4 regions of the Lactobacillus acidophilus genome follow, and region 4 is predicted to be linked to each of the others. Evidence: predicted binding sites of a transcription regulator. Region 4 holds the regulator's gene; each other region holds the start of a gene.
The links. Region 4 encodes HrcA, which represses chaperone genes, less so after heat shock. Its sites were predicted from a motif close to TTAGCACTCNNNNNNNNNGAGTGCTAA; they were not measured.
Positions count from the first base shown of each region.

Region 1 (4,202 bases), 600 kb from region 4:
TCGAAACGAATCATGGCATCTTCTGAACCAAACATTTGCTTGGCTAGTTGTTTAGCTAATTCGGTCTTACCAACACCGGTTGGCCCAACAAATAGGAAGGAACCAATTGGACGTCCTGACTTATTGAAACCGATTCTGTTACGTCGAATAGCTCGAGCAACTTTTTCGACTGCCTTGTCTTGACCAATAACATTAGACTTTAAATCACTAGCCAAGTTTTGCAATTGATTTTCTTCTTGCTTTTGAATATCACCAACAGGAATTCCTGTCTTTTCTTCGACAATCTTGTTCATAATCTTATCGGTAATAATTGGTGATTTATCAGGATCAACTTTTTGATCCTTCATCTTTTCATATTTTTCGATTTGATCACGATAATAAGCTGCTTTTTCGTAGTCTTCGTTCTTTAAAGATTCCTCTTTTAATTGTTCTGCAGCGTTAATACGTTCTTGCATTTTTCCTTTATCAATATAAGGAATAGTTAAATTCATTCTTGAACCGGCTTCATCTAAAAGATCAATAGCCTTGTCAGGTAAGAATCTATCTTGAATGTATCTAGCTGATAATTTAACAGCAGACTCAATGGAATCATCGGAGTATTGAACATGATGATAGTCTTCATAACGTTGTTGGATTCCCTTCAAAATGCGAATCGTTTCATCAATTGAAGGCTCTTTTACTTCAACTGGTTGGAATCTACGTGCTAAAGCTGAATCTTTTTCAATATCACGATATTCTTTAATAGTAGTAGCACCAACTAATTGGAGTTCACCACGAGCTAAAGCAGGTTTGATAATATTACCTGCGTCCATACCGCCTTCGGCATTTCCGGCGCCTACAATTTCATGAATTTCATCAATAAAGAGGATGATATCATCATTTTGTTGTAATTCTCTAATCAATTGTTCCATTCTTTGTTCAAATTGACCACGAATGCCAGTACCTTGAACAAGTGATACAACATTTAATGAAATAATACGTTTATTCTGAAGTTTAGCTGGAACAGAACCATCTACAATTTCTTGAGCAAGGCCTTCAACTACAGCTGTCTTACCAACACCGGCTTCACCAATTAAAACTGGATTATTCTTAGTCCTTCTGTTTAAAATTTCAATTACGCGAGCGATTTCTTTATCACGACCGATAACTGGATCGATTTTACCTTTTTTAGCAAGAGCAGTTAAATCAGTACCATATTGATCAAGTAAGCTTCTACCACCTTGACCACCATTTCCACCACCCATTTGCATTCTTGGGTCGTTATTTTTCATATTATTATTGTTATTTGCGGCGTTGTTGTTATTTCCGTTTAATGCGTTAAATAAATCATCAAAGTCGCCAAAAAATTCGTTATTGTTGTTCATATTTTCTAGATTTCCTTGTTGATTTCTTAATTCTTGATAACATTGTTGACATAAATCAATTTCACGGCTTTGACCATTTACCTTTGTAAAAAGGTGAATAGCGGCAGGCCGTTGATGACAATTTTGGCAAAGCAAATATATTACCGCCTTTCAATTAAACTGTACCAAAATTATATATTTAGCACTCTTGGTAGTCAAGTGCTAAGCGCCAATTTAACTTATTTTTTGTAAGAATTAAATAAAATGTTAATATTTTAGAAAATTTAGTGTAAAGAGTAGAATAAAAAGAAGAAAAATTATAAAATTTAAAAAGTGTGGTGATATTTGTGGATTATCAAAAAATTTTAGACCAATTGGTTTCTGGCGAACTTAAAGAATATAGAGTAGAACCTAAAGATGCCTTTGATCTTCAAAAAACTATTAGAAATTATGGCAAACGACAATATATTACCGGCAGGGCCGAAAGAGGCGGATCTATCGTCTATACTGCGACAAATACCGATGATTGAATGATGTAAACTGTTACATTATTGTTGTCTAAACTGTAAAAACATGATAATCTATTACTCGAATGGGTATTTATTACCAGTTTAATTTTTTTCAATTTAAAGGAGATATTCATAATGGAAAAACGTGATTTTCATATTATTGCAGAAACAGGTATTCATGCACGTCCAGCTACTCTTTTAGTACAAGCTGCTTCAAAGTTTGGTTCAGACATTAACTTGGAATACAATGGTAAGTCAGTAAACTTAAAGTCAATCATGGGTGTTATGTCACTTGGTGTTGGTCAAAACGCTGACGTTACTATCACTGCTGAAGGTGACGACGAAAAAGACGCATTAGACGCAATTGCAGACACTATGAAAAAAGAAGGTTTAGCTGAATAATGACCAAGACTTTAAAAGGAATTGCTGCTAGTGATGGTATTGCCATTGCTCCAGCATATCTTCTTGTGGAGCCTGATCTTTCATTCTCAAAGTCTTCAGTCGACGACATTGATGCTGAAGTAGCACGTTATAACGATGCTATTAAGGAATCAACTGCCGAAGTTGAAAAAATTCGTGATATTGCTAAGAAGAGCTTGGGTGAAGAAGAATCCCAAGTTTTTGAAGCACACTTAATGATTTTGAACGATCCAGAATTTACTGGTGCAATTGAGAATGAAATTAAGGATTCAAAGATTAATGCAGAAGCTGCCCTTGATGAAACTGCACAAAAGTTTATTGCTATTTTTGAAGGGATGACTGATAATCCTTATATGCAAGAACGTGCAGCTGATGTACGTGATGTTTCAAAGCGTATTATGGCTCACTTACTTGGTAAAGAATTACCAAACCCAGCTTCAATTGATCACGAAGTTATTGTTGTAGCACATGACTTGACTCCAAGTGATACTGCACAACTTAACAAGAAATACGTTAAAGGCTTTATTACTGATGTTGGTGGTCGTACCGCTCACTCAGCAATTATGGCTCGTTCACTTGAATTGCCAGCTGTTGTTGGTACTGATTCAATCACCAAAGACGTTAAAAACGGCGACATGTTAATTGATGACGGTCTTGACGGTGTAGCTATTATTTCACCAAGTGAAGAACAAATAGCTGACTACAAGAAAAAGGGTGAAGACTTCCTTAAGCAAAAGGCTGAATGGAAGAAGTTAAAGGATGAACCATCAGTAACTGCAGATGGTAAGCAATTTATTATTGCTGCAAACATCGGTACTCCTAACGATATGCCAGGTGTACATGAAAACGGTGCTGAAGCTATTGGTTTGTACAGAACTGAATTTTTGTACATGGATTCATCAGACTTCCCAACTGAAGATGATCAATTCGAAGCCTACAAGAAAGTTATTGAAGGTATGAACGGCAAGCAAGTTGTTATCAGAACTATGGATATTGGTGGTGATAAGCACCTTGATTACTGGGATTTACCAGAAGAAATGAATCCATTCTTAGGTGTACGTGCTATTCGTCTTTCACTTATGAATGAAGAAATTTTCCGTACCCAATTAAGAGCCTTACTCCGTGCTTCCGCATATGGTAAGCTTGGTATTATGTTCCCAATGGTTGGTACATTAGCTGAACTTCGTAAGGCTAAGGCTATTTTAAACGATGAAAAGCAAAAACTTGTTGAAAAGGGAGTTAAGATCGGTGACAACTTACAAGTTGGTATGATGATCGAAGTTCCTGCTGCAGCTGTTTTGGCTGATCAATTTGCTAAAGAAGTTGATTTCTTCTCAATCGGTACTAATGACTTGATCCAATATACTATGGCTGCTGACCGTGGTAATGATAACGTATCATACTTGTACCAACCATATAACCCATCAGTACTTCGTTTGATTAAGCACACTATTGATGCTGCTCATGAAAATGGTATTTGGTGTGGTATGTGTGGTGAAGCTGCTGGTGATAACACCATGTTCCCAATTTTACTTTCAATGGGACTTGATGAATACTCAATGAGCGCAACTTCAATCTTACGTATTAGAAGCTTAATGAAGAAGCTTGATACCAAAGATCTTAAGGAATTAGCTAATGAAGCTTGTTTTGTTTCAGAAACTGCTGAAGAAAACGAAAAATTAGTTAACGACTTAATGAAGAAAATTAACAAGTAATTTTCAAAAAGAGACCATCTGGTCTCTTTTTTTATATTTTTAAGTAAAACAAATAATTTCTTCACAAATAATTCACGCTTTATTTTTAGAATATAAGTAGTTGTAAGTATAAAAGATAAAATGAGTACTTACAAAAAAGAAGTTAGTATGTTATACTGATTATAAGTTAAAGAACGTATACAAATATTTGTTCTGAGGAGCGTGATTTTTATGGT
Region 1 covers NZ_CP139575.1:1,186,974-1,191,175, reverse strand. The annotation lists gene SO785_RS05440 (ATP-dependent Clp protease ATP-binding subunit) at 1-1,499, opposite strand, end outside; gene SO785_RS05435 (hypothetical protein) at 1,691-1,873, shown strand; gene SO785_RS05430 (phosphocarrier protein HPr) at 1,988-2,254, shown strand; gene ptsP (phosphoenolpyruvate--protein phosphotransferase) at 2,254-3,987, shown strand; gene spxA (transcriptional regulator SpxA) at 4,198-4,202, shown strand, end outside.
Region 1: a site for HrcA is predicted at 1,543-1,569, ahead of SO785_RS05440 (ATP-dependent Clp protease ATP-binding subunit). Genes of this name have one in related genera too.

Region 2 (4,202 bases), 540 kb from region 4:
TCAACAACTTGCGCGAGATTTATCTAAAAAGTATCCTGTTGATATTACACATAGGGAAATAAGTAGATACATTAGAAAGTAGGTGCAATGAATGCCGTATGGAGAAAATAAGATTGTCCGTGTGATTAAAGGAAGACGTCCGCGTGTTGTTGTAATTGGTGGTGGGACTGGCTTACCAGTTATATTAAACGCTTTAAAAAAGCAAAATGCGGAAATAACGGCAATTGTTACTGTATCTGACGATGGTGGTTCATCTGGCTCTATTAGAAATTTTATTAATGTTGTACCACCTGGTGATATTAGAAATGTGCTGGTTTCACTCAGTGATTTGCCAAGAGAAGAAAAAATATTTTTCAATATCGTTTTGATTCATCGGATGCATTTTTCTCAGGCCATGCTATTGGTAATTTAATTATTGCTGCTTTAAACGAAATGCACGGAAATATTTTTGATGCTGTACAATCTTTGTCAAAAATGATGCGTGTAGATGGTCATGTTTTTCCAGCTTCAAATGAATCATTAACTTTGAATGCGGAATTTATTGATGGAACAACAGAATCAGGCGAAACTGAGATAACATCTAAAGATAAGAGAATAAAACGTGTTTGGGTGACAGATACTGATTCGGATGATAAGCCAGAAGCAGTACTTCCAGTTTTGGCGGCAATTATGCAAGCTGATGCAGTTGTATTAGGACCTGGTAGTTTATTTACTTCAATTTTGCCTAATTTAATGATTTCTAATTTGGGCGAGGCCGTTAGAGAGACAGATGCAGAAGTAATTTATATTTGTAATATTATGACTCAACGTGGTGAAACTGATCATTTTAGTGATGCAGAACACGTTGAGGTAATTAATAATCATTTGGGTGGACATTATATCAATACCGCTTTGGTCAATGGCGCCAAAATTGATATGAGTAAATTTCATCCAGAAGATTATGATGAATATCTTGAGCCGGTTAGAAATGATTTTAAAGGTTTGAGAGCTCAAGATTGTCGCGTTATTACGGATGACTTTATTGATCAACGTCACGGTCTTGTTTTTCATGATGGAGAAAAAGTAGCTAAGGAAATAATTAACTTAGCATTTGAAGCAATGTCACGTAAAAGAATGAAGGAAGATAATGGCTAGTTATGCTAGTGAGGTCAAAAAGGAGCTAACTTCGCTTGAGGTGCATCCAGAGCATGCCAAAGCAGAATTAGCTGCTTTTTTGCGAATGAACGGAGTGCTAAATCTCCATGATCATCAATTTAGTTTAGATATAACGACTGAAAATCCGGCAATTGCACGCCGAATTTTTAAATTAATTAAAGTTGCATATGGAATTGAACCATTATTAATTGTTTCTCGTAAAATGAAATTAAAGAAAAACAATCAATATTTAGTTCGCTTAAATCAACAAGTGCAAGAAATATTAGAAAACTTGCAAATTTGGGATACAGAAAAAGGATTAGTTACTAGAATTCCAAAAAGAATAATGAGTTCTCGTGAAGGTGCTATGTCTTATTTACGAGGTGCTTTTTTAGCTGGAGGAAGTGTAAATAATCCAGAAACTAGTCGCTATCACTTAGAAATTTATTCAACTTATGAGGACCATAATGAGGATCTTGCTAAGTTAATGAATGAATATTTTTATTTGAATGCCAAAATGACAAAGCGACGCAGAGGCTATATTGTTTATTTAAAAGAAGCAGAAAAAATTGGAGACTTTTTGCATATTGTTGGAGCATTAAACGCAATGCTTAATTTTGAAGATTTAAGAATTATGCGAGATATGCGTAATTCAGTTAATCGTTTAGTTAATTGCGATACTGCAAATATGAAAAAAACAGCTTCAGCTTCAGCTAAACAAGTTGAAGATATTCAGCTAATTCAAAAGGAAAAGGGTTTAGATGATTTATCTGAAAAGTTACAAATATTAGCAAACTTTAGATTAGCTCATCCAGAACTTACTTTAAAAGAAGTAGCTGATCAAATACCAGATGGTCCTATTTCAAAATCTGGTGTAAATCACCGTTTTAAGAAATTGCATGAAATAGCAGAGAGTTTAAGAGAATAAAAAATAAGGCTTGCTTAGCAAGCCTTATTTTAGTAGGTTTTAATTACTTTTTTTGTTGACCATAATTTCATCAATTAAGCCATATTCCTTAGCTTCTTCAGCAGTTAAGTAATTATCACGTTCAGTATCTTTTTGGATCTTTTCCAAAGGTTGACCAGTAGTTTCGTGCAAGATTTCGTTGATCTTCTTACGACTCTTCAAAATTTCATTAGCTGCAATTTGAATATCAGTTTGTTGACCTTGTGCACCACCTAATGGTTGGTGAATAAGAACTGTTGAGTTAGGAAGTGCAAAACGCTTACCCTTTGTACCACTTGTCAAAAGAATAGAAGCCATTGATGCTGCCATACCGATTGCAATGGTAGAAACATCCGACTTGATAAAGTTCATGGTATCCATGATTGCAAGACCAGAAGTGATTACACCACCTGGTGAGTTAATATATAATGAAATATCTTTAGTATTGTCTTGGGCATCCAAGAAAAGTAGTTGGGCGATAATTGAGTTGGCCATTTGGTCATTAATTTCGCCACTCAACATAATAATTCTGTCTTTTAATAAACGTGAGTAAATATCATAGGCACGTTCACCACGAGCAGTTTGTTCAATAACTGTAGGTACTAGCATAAATCTGCCTCCTAAATTTTATTGTCTAATAATTAGCACTCATACAAGTACTGTGCTAATTAAATCACTTCGTAATAAAAGTGTCAAATAAAGAGGCTCACTTGTATAAAAATTGTATTTTTGGAAACATCTTTTGTATATTATAATAAAAAAGTAAGATTAATATATGAGATTATGGAGGATAGTCTTGAAGTATACAAGTAAAATTTTGACTGCTACATCAGCTGTAGCACTTAGTGTTGGTTTGTTGATGGGTTATGCTAAGCCTGTCTCTGCTGCAGATTCTAATTCAACTGCCAAAACTGATAAAAATTCAGATAATTCTAGTAGTACTAAAAATGCAGCTGCACAAACTAGTACCTCATATGATTTAATGGTTAAGGTTGGTAGTGGTAGAAACTACAACGTATATAAGAGTATTAAAAATGGTAAGCCTGTTGGTAAAGTGGCAAATGCAAGCGATTATCAATATGCTCATATTCAATCAGATCAAAGAATTAAGACACAACAAAACGGTACTTATTGGCGTATTTATGTAGATGGACGTAAAGTTGGTTATGTTAATCAAAATTACTTTACCAGAAATACAATCGCCGTACCTAAGACTGTAAGTTTGGTAAGAAACAGTAATTATAGCTTTGATCCTTCTGATGCAATCAGTTACGCTACTAACAGTATGGGTACAGTAATCGATAATCAAGAAGTTAATATTTCTGAAGATATGATCGATTGTACTGAACCAGGTGTTTACAATGTAAAATACAGTTATGGTACTGCTAAGGCTACTGTTAAAGTTACTGTAAGAAAGAGCACCAAGGAAGGTGTTACTAATGCGGATAGTGTAACTGCTCAGCCATTTAATGGTAATTTGAAGTCTTGGAAGACTTATTATGGTAGTTCTGCTAATTATGTAACTAAGGCTGATTTTGCACCAGATAAGTCAAGACATACTTATGATAGTGATAATGGTAATTTAACGTTTAAGACTCGTTTCTTCCAACCGGTCCTATTGAGTGTTGCTAGAGATATTAAGGACGATGACTATATTAACCGTGTAGGTCATATTCCAGAAGGTATCACAATGTCTCAAGGTTGGCTTTACACTAGTCTTTTAAGCAGTACTACCATTAACAATGGTCATATTGTGGGCTACAACTTGAATCACTTAACTAATGCATTTAATGGACAATACTTACTTGATATGTCACAAAAGAAATTTAATTCTTACGTAAAGAACATCAAGGTAAGTCCTGCGATAAATGTAGGTCATGGTCAAGCAATGGGTTCTACAGATAAGTACATTTATGTATTGAATAACTACAATAGAATTGCTTATAACAGTACAGAATCAGAACAATTGATTCAAATCCGTAAGAGTGACTTATGTATTAATAAGATTTGGACAGTTAAGTGCTGGAATGGTGGCGATTCTGAAGGTCGTTACTTCCAAAACGGTGTGGTTGTAAATGATCATAAGATGTACACTACTGCTTACAACAAGGCTAAGGACCAA
Region 2 covers NZ_CP139575.1:1,126,274-1,130,475, reverse strand. The annotation lists partial or broken gene rapZ (RNase adapter RapZ) at 1-82, shown strand, start outside; partial or broken gene SO785_RS05185 (gluconeogenesis factor YvcK family protein) at 92-1,134, shown strand; gene whiA (DNA-binding protein WhiA) at 1,127-2,062, shown strand; gene clpP (ATP-dependent Clp endopeptidase proteolytic subunit ClpP) at 2,102-2,689, opposite strand; gene SO785_RS05170 (SH3-like domain-containing protein) at 2,877-4,202, shown strand, end outside.
Region 2: a site for HrcA is predicted at 2,722-2,748, ahead of clpP (ATP-dependent Clp endopeptidase proteolytic subunit ClpP). Genes of this name have one in related genera too.

Region 3 (4,202 bases), 690 kb from region 4:
AACTGCCATTTCATCTTGGTATTCACTCATATCCAAACGGATTAAGTGTTCCTTGTTACCAAATAATTGAATAGCTAATTGCTTAGCAAGTTCAGTCTTACCAACACCTGTAGGACCAGTAAGTAAGAATGAACCAGTAGGACGATCGCTGTCTTTGAAGATTTGCTTACGAGCGATAGCGTCAGTAATTACGTCAATTGCTCTATCTTGGTCAATAACGTTCTTCTTTAATTTCTTAGCCAAGTCTAAGTTCTTTTGAGCTTCATCAGCGTGAAGTTCACTCATAGGAATCTTAGTCTTTTGTTCAATAATTTGGTAGATATCTTTTGCAGTTACTTCTGGAGTATTCTTGCTATCTACGCTCTTTAATTGTGATTCAAGGCTAGCAATCTTTTCTTTGATTTCAGCAGCCTTGTCATAGTCTTCTGCCTTAGCAGCTTCTGCCTTCTTAGCTTCAAGAGCACTAATTTGGTTCTTAAGACTCTTTTCATCAGTTGGTTGTACAAGCAAAGCCTTCTTAGCACCAGCTTCATCCATCAAATCGATAGCTTTATCTGGTAAGTAACGACCTTGAATGTATCTTTCTGATAATTCTACAGCTAATTTAAGACTGTCATCAGTGTATTTTACGTGGTGGTAGTCTTCGTATTTCTTCTTCAAGCCTTCCAAAATCTTGATAGCTACATCAGTTGAAGGTTCTGGAACTTGAACAGCTTGGAATCTACGTGAAAGAGCTGGGTCCTTTTCAATTCTTTGGAATTCACTTGTAGTAGTAGCACCGATTAACTTTAATTCACCGCTTGCAAGAGCTGGTTTCAAAATGTTAGCAGCGTCACCGTTGTTATTTTCAGAATCAGTAGAACCTGCACCAACAATGTTGTGTAATTCATCAATGAATAAAACAATGTTAGGGTCACTCTTAGCCTTGTCGATAACTTTCTTTAATCTTTCTTCAAAGCTACCACGAAGACTTGAGCCAGCAACCATATCATTAATGTTTACTGAAATGATGTGCATGTTAGCCATCTTAGCTGGAACATTACCAGCGGCAATTCTTTCAGCCAAACCTTCTACGATAGAAGTCTTACCAACACCAGCAGGTCCAATTAAAACAGGATTATTCTTCTTACGTCTTGATAAAATTTCAATTACGTTATCAATTTGTTCATCACGACCAATAACTGGGTCAAACTTGTTGTTCTTAGCTTCTTCAACTAAATCTACACCAATTGGCTTTTCATTTGGTTGTTGTGGATTTTGTTGAATAGTACGTGGTGAAGAACTCATGTTACTTGAGTAGTTCATAGGAATAGAACCAGAATTGCCGTTATTATCGCTTCTTCTGCTTCCAAAATCATCGTTAAAGAATGAGCTATTTAATTCGTTAAATAAATTGTCAAAATCATTATCAAAGTATGCCATATATAAACACTCCCAATCAATTTAAGTCTATTAGCACTCTAGTGCGTTGAGTGCTAATTCTTTACATTTATAAGTATAACATGTTATCCACAGATTGCAAGTATTATTTTGAACTTTTTCCACATTTTTATTCTTTATTGTGATTAAAAATATAAAATTGGCCTTAATCGCTTGATATTAAAGCGCTCGTAATGCTTCACAAAGTGAGATTTTTTATTCAAAAATATAAAAATTTTTTTCTTTTTAGCATCCTTTCTAGCTAATTTTCAAAAGTTATCCACAAGTGAAAAAGCGGTAAACTATAAATATATATCTTTCTATACACCTCTATTATTGTCTTTTTCTTTAGCTTGTCCAGCAGGAGATTGATTATTTTTAAATTTATTTGTCTCCAGCAAGTATTGCCTAATGATTTGAATAACCTGATCATTCTGTGGCAAGTCCGAATGATCAGCTTTTTTGCCCGTTACCGTCATTGCCGTATAGCTTTTAACTTGATTTTGAAAAATATATTTTCCGGCTGCTACACTGGCTTCGGGGACAATTCCATCAGATTCATAACTTTTACCACCAGATAATGAATATACAACTAAATTTTTAGGTAATTTATTTTTATCTTTAATAAGATCTTCAAGCATTTGCGTTTTATACCGCATATCATTTTCATCAAAATTATATGGTGTACCTAATGTCATTAATCGCTTCATCTTTATTTCACTAGAATATTCAGAATAATAATGCTCAAGCCAGTATGTCCAAATTAGCCCTCCATTTGAATGACCAAATGCCTTAAAATTATTAAATTTATAATTCTGACTTATTGCATAAAATGCTTCATCTAACCAAGCTGCTTGTTTTTTGATATTACTATAGCCATCTTTATTATTTTTAAAACCAATAATGATAAATGGCTCGTTATCATTCCTATCAACTGAGCCCGAGTATGTTAGATTTCCATCAGTCGACACATTAATTTTTAAAACACTGTGCTTATTCTGTGTATTTAAATTCAATTGGTTAACTAACTGATTAAATCTTTCTGTAGTTGCACTAGAACCAGGTACCATAATTACAGGAGACAATACAGACTTTTGCCTTTGTGCCCTTGCCCTATTGTCTTCTTTCATCCAGTTATAGCCCGGTATTGATAGAGCTATTACTAGTAATAAAATAATTGCTAACCATTTTACATTAGGATTTTTTAGCAAGCTAATTATTCTTTTGCTCATACACCTTCAGCTCCTTCTCAATTTTTTGACTCAATAACGATATAGGAATAAACATAACAATATCAAGAATAAATAAAATAATCGAAAAAATTAAATTTACCCAATTCCCATTAGAACCAAAAAATGATACTAAAATACCAGGTGTTCCTTTTAATACAGGATATACGCATGGAGATATTATATGGAAACAAATCGCAATTGCTGCCAAAGATACATTAACTACTGGGATAATCAAAAATGGTAAAAATAAAATCGGATTTAAAATGACTGGCATCCCTACCGCAAAGCCCCAATTAGAATTAAACATTACCGGAAGCAAATTAGCCTTAGCAATATTATCGTCTTCTTTAGATTTATTATTAGTTATCAACACAATTACAATTAATGCTAAAAATATACTAGCTCCACCCATCGTAGCGTACGGATAGACTAATGAGCTACCTAAGAATTTATGCGGTACATTCCATGCTTCTCCATGTTTCAAAGCAAAATTCAAGTTAGCTGTTGCTGCCGGTGTAGTGACAGAGTTAGATAAAGCTGTTAAAGGATAGCCAATTCCTAACCAACTAAGCAGCATCACAACTACTAATAATGGAATAATTTCAAAAACATTATTTGAGCCTTGAACTTGTGCTACCAAAGACTTAAAAGTGCCAGAACTCAAAATTTTTATTTGTAGTTCATATATAATTACACCCAAAATCATGCCACAGAAAACTGATACACTTGTTGGCAAAAGTGCATTCCACGCTCTTTGTCGGATGCGACTAGTGTGTTCATAACTAATTATTTCATGATCCTTGCCTAGCCAATGAAAAATTTGTCCCACACCATATCCAATTAATAATGACAGAAGTAGCGTATTAACTTTTAACAAGCTTGATGAAAATGGCGAGCGATCTATCCCATTATTTCCTATGTTATTGGCATAAGCACAAAACATAATTACAATCACTGCAGCCATTCCTGCCAAAGTTGAATCCTTATGATATAAACGTGCAGTATAACGTGCAGCAAAATAAGCGGCGTATAGACCAAATAACCCAAAAGTCACTCGTGTAAAACCGCCACTGATAAATGCACCTGCATACCAAATATGATCGGGTATTGTTTCATCGAAATTAAAAATATTGTAAATAAAACTATCCGGTGAAAATACTACATCCTGCATCATCTTGAAGTATGCACCAATAATTGCAATTGGCATCAACATAACAAGTGTCCTTTGAAACACTCTAAATACTGATAACCTTCTTATTTTCAACAATAAACTTGCTAATTTATCTACCATAGTCTTTTCCTTTATATGTTAATCACAATTATGATTTAATATGGTTAAGTTAAAGTAATTATACAATTATGCTAGAAAGTTGATAATCATGGCTTATATAGAAATTAAAAATAATACCAAAACTTATCAATCGGGCAATACGACTATCTATGCTAATAAAGATATCTCTTTTTCTGTAAATAAAGGCGAGTTAGTCATCATTCTTGGCTCATCGGGTGCTGGGAAGTCTACTTTGCTTAACATCCTTGGAGGAATGGAAC
Region 3 covers NZ_CP139575.1:1,872,357-1,876,558, reverse strand. The annotation lists gene SO785_RS09050 (ATP-dependent Clp protease ATP-binding subunit) at 1-1,422, opposite strand, end outside; gene SO785_RS09045 (alpha/beta hydrolase) at 1,740-2,651, opposite strand; gene SO785_RS09040 (PTS sugar transporter subunit IIC) at 2,632-3,942, opposite strand; gene SO785_RS09035 (ABC transporter ATP-binding protein) at 4,031-4,202, shown strand, end outside.
Region 3: a site for HrcA is predicted at 1,453-1,479, ahead of SO785_RS09050 (ATP-dependent Clp protease ATP-binding subunit). Genes of this name have one in related genera too.

Region 4 (4,202 bases):
TAAGATATCTAATCTTTCATTTAGATATGAAGATGCTAGCGAAAATATTTTTAATGACTTGAATTTGAATTTGGATAGTAGCTGGAAGTTGGGCTTAGTAGGTAGAAACGGTAGAGGTAAGACTACATTTTTAAATTTACTAAGAAAGAAACTAAAAGGGATAGGTAAAATTGAAAGTAACTTGGATTTTTCATATTTTCCAATTACTATAAAAGATCTAAAAAATATTACTTTGTATGAATTACAAGAGCAGGTTAGCTTTGAACAATGGGAACTTGAGCGAGAAATGAATTTGTTAGCTGCAAATCCAGATTTACTTTGGCAACCATTTAATACCTTGAGCGGTGGGGAACAAACTAAGATACTACTAGCTTTATCTTTTACTGATAGGGATGCATTTCCATTAATTGATGAGCCAACTAACCATTTGGATGAAGCCAGTCGTTTGCAAGTCGCACAATATTTGAAGAAGCATGATAAAGGCTATATCGTGGTAAGTCATGACCGTGATTTTTTGAATCAAGTGACAAACCATATTTTGGCGATTGAAAATACTGAGATTCATTTGTATCAAGGTAATTATGCCAGTTATGAGGATACGAAAAATAAAAGGGATCAATTTAACCGCGATAAAAATGAAAAGCTAAAAAAGGAAGTTAGACGTTTGAATGAAAGCCAATTACGTTTAAAGAACTTTTCTAGTAAGTCTGAAAATAAGAAGAATGCCAAAGCACATCATAATGAAATTCATGCGGATATTGATAAAGGCTTTTTAAGCCATAAGTCAGCTAAAATTATGAAAAGATCTAAAAGTTTATCTAAAAGAATGGATAAAAACATTGAGGCTAAAAAAGGTTTGATGACTAACATCGAAGATACACCTGATCTAACGATGAATTTTCAGCCAAATTATCATCATACCTTACTTGAAACGCAACAATTATCTTTGAAAATAGAAGATAAACCTCTCTTTAAAGATTTAAACATGGTTGTTAAAAATCAAGGCATTGTATCTTTGGAGGGTAAAAATGGTACTGGTAAATCCACTTTTCTCAAATTAGTATTGGATCAAACAATTGACGTTTCATATCAAGGTAAATTAATTTTAACGAATGGTTTGCAAATATCATATTTGCCACAAGATTTTACTGAATATACTGGTACATTAAAAGAATTCGCTGCAAAGCAAAAGATCTCCTATGAAGAACTGCTCAATAATTTAAATAAAATGGGTTTTCCAAGAGAAAGCTTTAATACTAAAATTGAAGAAATGAGTATGGGTCAACAAAAACGTGTCGCTTTAGCTAAGTCATTAGTAGAACCTGCTGATTTATATTTGTGGGATGAGCCTGCAAATTACCTAGATGTGTTTAATCAAGACCAATTGATTAATTTGTTAAAGCAAGTTCAACCAGCGATGATTTTAGTTGAACATGATGAATACTTTATTGAACGAGTAGCTAATCAAAGAATTACTTTAAACTTGAAGAAAAAAGTTTAAAATAAATTAGCACTCAGGTTGCATTATTGCTAATTTCTAGTATAATATAATCTGTTAGCACCTGATAGATGTGAGTGCTAAAAGTGAGGGCGATATATAATGTTGACCGAACGTCAAGAACTTATTTTAAAAACGATAATTATGGACTTCACACAGACACATGAACCAGTTGGTTCTAAGACAGTGATGAATCAGTTGCCAATCAAAGTATCAAGTGCGACTATTCGCAATGAAATGGCAGTTCTAGAAGATCAGGGGCTAATTGAAAAAACTCACTCTTCTAGTGGCCGTATTCCTTCAAGTGAAGGATATCGCTATTATCTTGATAACTTGGTTGAGCCGCTTAAATTACCGGAGTCCGTTTATAATACAATTGGAAGTCAACTAGATCGACCTTTTCATCAGGTAAACGAAATTGTCCAAGAAGCGGCAAGAATTTTATCAGATTTAACCAATTATACTGCATTTGCTGAAGGACCTGAGAAACGTGACGTTAAAGTTACAGGCTTTAGAATTGTTCCATTATCCTCAAGACAGGTAATGGCAATTCTGGTCACAAGTGATGGCAATGTTCAGAACCAGGTTTATGCTTTACCTCATAATATTTATGGGGAAGAAATTGAAAAAGCTGTTCATATGATTAATGATCAGTTAGTTGGTAAGAGTTTAAACGAAATAAATGTTTCTTTACTTAGTGAACTTGCTAAAAGTGAGCTAGGCGGAGAACATGTGACTGAGCTGCTTAGTTTAGTTGAAGACGTTTTAAAAGATGCTGCGAGTGAGCAGATGTATGTTGATGGACAAATAAATCTATTAAATAATACATCTGAGCATAATGTGAAGGATATTCGTTCACTTTATGAATTGATCGATCATGATAATTTGTTTTCTAATTTGATGGATAGTAAAGCAGATTCCAAAGATAAAAATTATCCAATTAAAGTTAAATTAGGATCAGAATTACCAAATGATTTATTAAAAAATTACAGTTTGCTGACTGCTGAATATAATGTTGGTTCTCATGGTAAAGGGACAATTGCTTTATTAGGTCCAACTAACATGCCATATTCGCAGATGATCGGACTTCTAGAATATTTCAGAAATGAATTAGCTAAGAAGTTACTTGATTATTACGGCAAATTTCAATAGAGGAGGTTAGCCGTGAGTAAAGAAGAGTTTCCAAGTGAAAAAAATTTGGATAAAGAAGAAAACACTTCTAAGCCTAAAAAAGCAGTGAAAAAAGAAGCGGCTAAAGGCGAAGAAACAAAAAAGAATAATGAAAATCAGAAGTTAGCTAAAGAAATAGCTGATTTAAAAGAAAAAAATAAAGACTTAGAAGATAAGTATTTGCGTAGTGAAGCGGAAATTCAAAATATGCAAAACCGTTATACCAAAGAACGTGCGCAACTTATCAAATATGAATCTCAAAGCTTAGCTAAAGATGTTTTGCCTGCAATGGACAATTTGGAAAGAGCGTTAAGTGTAGAAGCCGATGATGATGTATCTAAACAATTGAAAAAGGGTGTTCAAATGACCCTTGATGCACTTGTTAAAGCAATGAAAGATCACGGTGTTGTTGAGATTGAGGCTGATGGCGTTAAATTTGATCCGACATTACATCAAGCTGTGCAAACCGTAGCAGCTGAAAATGATGATCAAAAAGATCACGTCGTTCAAGTTTTACAAAAAGGATATCAATATAAGGATCGTACACTAAGACCAGCAATGGTTGTAGTTGCACAATAGGGAGGAAATTTATAAATGTCAAAAGTTATTGGTATTGACCTCGGAACTACTAACTCAGCAGTTGCAGTTCTTGAAGGTAAAGAACCTAAGATTATTACTAATCCAGAAGGTAATCGTACTACTCCATCTGTAGTTGCATTTAAAGATGGTGAAATTCAAGTTGGTGAAGTAGCAAAGCGTCAAGCTATTACTAACCCTAACACTATTGTTTCAATTAAGCGTCACATGGGTGAAGCTGATTACAAGGTTAAGGTTGGCGACAAGAGCTATACACCACAAGAAATTTCTGCATTTATTTTGCAATACATTAAGAAGTTTTCAGAAGATTACTTAGGTGAAGAAGTTAAAGACGCAGTTATTACTGTTCCTGCTTACTTCAACGATGCTCAACGTCAAGCTACTAAAGATGCTGGTAAGATCGCTGGTTTAAATGTTCAAAGAATTATCAACGAACCAACTGCTTCAGCATTGGCTTACGGCTTGGACAAAGATGATGACGACGAAAAGGTTTTAGTATATGACCTTGGTGGTGGTACTTTCGACGTTTCCGTTCTTCAATTAGGTGACGGTGTCTTCCAAGTATTGTCAACTAACGGTGATACTCACCTTGGTGGTGACGACTTTGATAACCGTATTATGGATTGGCTTATTAAGAACTTTAAGGATGAAAATGGCGTTGACTTATCTAAGGATAAGATGGCTATGCAACGCTTAAAGGATGCATCAGAAAAAGCTAAGAAAGACTTGTCAGGTGTATCATCAACTCACATTTCACTTCCATTTATTTCTGCAGGTGAAAGTGGTCCACTTCACCTTGAAGCTGATTTGACTCGTGCTAAGTTTGATGAATTAACTAATGACTTGGTAGAAAAGACTAAGATTCCATTTGACAATGCATTAAAGGACGCAGGCCTTACTGTTAACGATATTGATAAGGTTATCTTAAACGGTGGTT
Region 4 covers NZ_CP139575.1:585,688-589,889, forward strand. The annotation lists gene abc-f (ribosomal protection-like ABC-F family protein) at 1-1,501, shown strand, start outside; gene hrcA (heat-inducible transcriptional repressor HrcA) at 1,601-2,650, shown strand; gene grpE (nucleotide exchange factor GrpE) at 2,663-3,247, shown strand; gene dnaK (molecular chaperone DnaK) at 3,263-4,202, shown strand, end outside.